DNA from 2 places in the Streptomyces sp. NPDC026062 genome. Region 1 is predicted to be linked to the other one. Evidence: riboswitches for the same ligand, from Rfam matches in the RefSeq annotation. Region 1 holds a riboswitch; the other holds the start of a gene.
The links. Region 1 has a riboswitch for cyclic di-AMP ahead of ACZ4LX_RS20180 (M23 family metallopeptidase). Riboswitches for the same ligand answer to the same signal wherever they lie in the genome.
Positions count from the first base shown of each region.

Region 2: linked by a shared signal. The riboswitch ahead of ACZ4LX_RS14135 (transglycosylase SLT domain-containing protein) and the one ahead of ACZ4LX_RS20180 (M23 family metallopeptidase) in region 1 are both predicted to bind cyclic di-AMP.

Region 1 covers NZ_JBVHOQ010000021.1:15,532-17,726, forward strand. Annotated here, with positions in the region: gene ACZ4LX_RS20175 (M16 family metallopeptidase) at 1-748, shown strand, start outside; cyclic di-AMP (ydaO/yuaA leader) riboswitch at 965-1,131, shown strand; gene ACZ4LX_RS20180 (M23 family metallopeptidase) at 1,145-1,981, shown strand.
Region 2 covers NZ_JBVHOQ010000012.1:198,284-200,478, forward strand. Annotated here, with positions in the region: gene ACZ4LX_RS14130 (DUF5682 family protein) at 1-771, shown strand, start outside; cyclic di-AMP (ydaO/yuaA leader) riboswitch at 1,187-1,372, shown strand; gene ACZ4LX_RS14135 (transglycosylase SLT domain-containing protein) at 1,376-2,195, shown strand, end outside.

The DNA.
Region 1 (2,195 bases):
GGGCATCGACCTGGACGGGCTGCTCGCGGACACCCTCGGCGACTGGTCGGGCAACACCGCGGAGCCCCGCCCCGTCCCGCCGATCACCGCCGACGACACGGGCCGTGTGGTGATCGTGGACCGCCCCGGCGCCGTGCAGACGCAGCTGCTGATCGGCCGCATCGGCGCCGACCGCCACGACAGCGTCTGGCCGGCGCAGGTTCTCGGCACGTACTGCCTGGGCGGCACGCTCACCTCCCGTCTCGACCGGGTGCTGCGCGAGGAGAAGGGCTACACCTACGGCGTACGGGCCTTCGCCCAGGTGCTGCGCTCCTCTGCCCCGGACTCCGTCTCCGGGGCGACGGGCGCCGCCATGCTCGCCATCAGCGGCTCCGTGGACACGGAGTCCACCGGTCCGGCGCTGGAGGACCTGTGGAAGGTGCTGCGGACCCTGGCGGCCGAAGGGCTGACGGACGCCGAGCGCGAGACGGCCGTGCAGAACCTCGTGGGCGTCGCCCCGCTGAAGTTCGAGACGGCGGCCTCGGTCGCCGGCACCCTCGCCGACCAGGTCGAGCAGCATCTCCCGGACGACTACCAGGCACACCTGTACGCACGCCTCGCGGATACCGGCACGGTCGAGGCGACCGCGGCCGTGGTCAATGCCTTCCCGCAGGACCGTCTGGTCACGGTCCTGGTCGGCGACGCCGCGCAGATCGCCGATCCGGTCAGGGCCCTCGGCATCGGTGAGGTTTCGGTCGTGACCGGCTGAGCGAAACAGTCAATTCGCCCCATGTCTGGGCAAAAGGAAGGTCCTGATGGAGAGATCTCCGTCAGGACCTTCCTTTTTGTCTGTTTTGTGGGAGAGGTTGCCTGTCTGCCCTGTGGGATGTGCGACAAATCGGCCTGTCCGTTTGGTGGGGGGAAGCGCCCCCGTCTAGCGTCGGCTGCGCTGTCCGCCACTCGTATGCCGCATCCGCGACGTACCGGGCAGCCATCGCCGAGTCCCCGTCAGGCGCGAGCCTGGGGAGCCGGGGACCCACGCAGTCCCTGGGGTGAATCGGATGCCCGCGCCTCGCACGAGGCAGGGGATCCGTAGGAGACCTTCCTGCTCCGAACCCGTCAGCTAACCCGGTAGGCGAGAAGGAAGGAAAGGATCAGCCACTTCATGGCGTTCACCCGTGCCACCGGGAAGCACCGTGCCCCGGGCCGTCTGACGCGCAGCGGCGCGAAGGCCGTCGGCATCGCGACCCTGGCCACCACCGGCGTCATCGGCGGACTGGCCTCCCCGGCCCTCGCCGCGGAATCCGGGGCCCCCGCCGCCGGTGAGACCGGCCTCACGCAGGTTCTCGCCATCGAGAACGTCCTCGCCGAACGGATCGAGGCACAGGCGGACGCGCAGCAGCGTCAGGCCGACGCCGCCGAGAAGAAGGCCGAGGCGGCCAAGAAGAAGGCCGAAGCGAAGAAGAAGGCGGAGGCCAGGGCGAAGGCCGCCGCGAAGGCGAAGGCGGCAGTGAAGGCGAAGGCCGCCGCCCGTGCCGAGGCGGCTCGCGAGGCGAAGGCCCGTGCCGCCCGCTCCGCCGAGCGCGCCCGGCTCGGTTCCTTCCAGCTCCCCGTCGCCGGTTCGTACGTGAGCACCGGCTACAAGTCCAGCGGTTCGCTCTGGTCCTCCGGCAGCCACTCCGGCATCGACTTCCACGCCGCGTCCGGCAGCTCCGTCGTCGCCGTCGGCGCCGGTACGGTCGTCGAGGCGGGCTGGGGTGGCGCGTACGGCAACAACATCGTGCTGCGGATGACGGACGGCACGTACACCCAGTACGGCCACCTCTCCTCGATCGGTGTGTCCGTCGGCCAGAGCGTCGGCGCCGGACAGCGGATCGGCCTCTCCGGCTCCACCGGCAACTCGACCGGCCCGCACCTGCACTTCGAGGCCCGCTCCACTCCCTCGTACGGCTCCGACATGGACCCGGTCGCCTACCTGCGCGCCCACGGGGTCGCCGTCTGACCGGACGGAAGACACCACGAAGGCCCCGGCACCTCGCCGGGGCCTTCGTCGTGTCCGCGCGCCGCACCGGTCCGGGGCGTTCCGTACCTGCCGTTCCCGAACGGCAGGTGGCCAGAAGATATTCATGAATTTCCACCCGCCGTCGGAAATTCGACCGCATTGCAATAGAGTCGCAGGACAGGCGTCGATCGGCCGCGTTTCGCGGGGATTAAGG
Region 2 (2,195 bases), on a different contig from region 1:
TGGATCGAGTCCTTCGTCAAGGCCGGGTACGCGCACTACTGCACCCTGCTGCCCATGTCGTTCACCGACGACGACGCCACGGTCCGCCACGTCGCGGCGATGCTCGGCTTCCTCTTCAGCATGGAGAACCTGGCCCTGTCGCTCGGCTGTGACCGCGCCCAGCTCCAGCTGGCCCTGGCCCAGTCGCACCCCCAGGAGCCGTCGAGGACCGCGCTCCTGTGGGCGGCGCAGGTGCGGCTCGGGCAGCTCTCCCGTGCGGAGCTGCGGTCGCGGTGTGACGAACTGCTGGACAACCCCCTCGTGGTGCCCGCGTACCCGCGCTACCTCAGCGGCCTGGTCCACGCGCTGGAACCCGTACCGGGGCTCACGGACTTCGTGGTGGAGGCGGTGTCGCAGGCGTTCGGACGGTTGCCTGACCCGGTGCTCCTGCCCTGGCTGCCGACTCTGGTCACCACCTTGCGCGCGGGCGGTGCCGACCTGGCCCCCCTGCTCATCCGCGAGGCCGGACGGACCTTTCCGGGCCGTCTCGGGGCGCTCGACACATGGATACCGCCGTGGCGGGTGCAGCCGGAGGCGCCGGCGGCCGGCCGCCGGGAGGCCGCCCGCGGCTGCACGCTGCTCGCCGCGCACCCCGGGACCTGCGACGCGGTGGCGGCGCTGCTGGGCTGGGAAGGGACGTGGGAGGGCCCCGATTCCGGTGGGTCGGGCGTGGCCCTGGCGGACAGGTACCCGGACACCGCGGTGGCGCTGGAGGCGCTGCTGGCCGGCTGAGGTCAGGGGAGCGGCCTACGGATTCAGTAGGGGCCCGGCCCACCGCGTCACGCGGTGGGCCGGGCCCCTACGGGGTGCTGAGGCGCCGGCCTGCGCCGCACGGGCCGCGAGCCCCCAGCTGTCCTGTTTGTGCGACATGCCGGGAAGGTGTGACAGGTTCGCGAAAGCGGCTTGCCTGTGGCTCATGATCCCCGAAGGCGTGGCAAATCGCCCTTTTCGGTCACAGTGGTCGGCATCACGTTTTCGCCCCCCGACGCGGATCCGCGGACCTCGGTTCCCTGTCGCGCCAAGAAAGTTGCCCCGCCCCGGTGTGACCGGCGTCGCACATTTCCTTTTATTGATCTTGCGAATCAATTGTGATCACCAATTCCGGGCTTGTTTCGCCCTGCCTTTCTCGCTTACGGTCACCGTCAATCCGGATGGAACGCCGAATCCTGCCGCCGTCCGGTAACCCGACCACTTCACGTGCGGCAGGAGCGGGGGACCCAGGTTTGCCGCCGTTCCGGAATCCGGAACGGCTAGGGGTGAAGTCGCCATGTGCGGCCGGACATCTCCAGTCCGAACCCGACAGCTCACCTCGCAGGCGGCGGAGAGGAAAAGCGCCATGCCCTTCAAGGGTCAGCACAGCCGTTTCAAGTCCACCACCCTGACCCGCGGTTTCATCGCCGTGAGCGCGGGCGGAGCCGTTCTGGCGCTCCCCCTGATCGCTGCCGGGTCGGCTTCCGCCGCACCCGCCCAGGCGGTCGTCGCGAAAAAGGCCGCAGCCTCGACTTCCGTGTCGGTCAGGGAAATTGCCGCACAGGGGGCCAAGTCCTCCAGCTATTCCGTGGTCTCCGGTGATTCCCTTTCCAAGATCGCCCGGGGGTATTCCCTCAGCGGCGGGTGGGAGCGGCTGTACCAGGACAACCGGAGCGTGGTGGGCGACAACCCCGACCTCATTCACCCGGGCCTGAAGCTGACCATCGGCGCCAAGTCCTCGACTGCCGCCCCCAAGGCTGCGGCCAAGAGCGAATTCAAGGCGGACAACTCCTCCGCCGAGGCCTCGCAGCAGTCGGCCGACCGCGCCGAGAGCACCGACCGCGCCGACCGTTCGGAGCGGACGGCGGAGCCCGTCGCCATGGAGACCGTTGCGAGCGCCTCCACGCAGGCCGCGACGACGTACACCAACGACCTCGACGGCTGGATCAAGGAGTCGCTCGCCGTCATGGCCGAGAACGGTATCCCCGGCAGCTACGACGGCATCTACCGCAACGTCATCCGCGAGTCCTCGGGCAACCCGCAGATCGTCAACAACTGGGACTCGAACGCCGCCGCCGGCACCCCGTCCAAGGGTCTCCTCCAGGTCATCCAGCCCACGTTCGACGCCTACCACGTGCCCGGCACCTCGCTGGACATCCTGGACCCGGTCGCCAACATCACCGCAG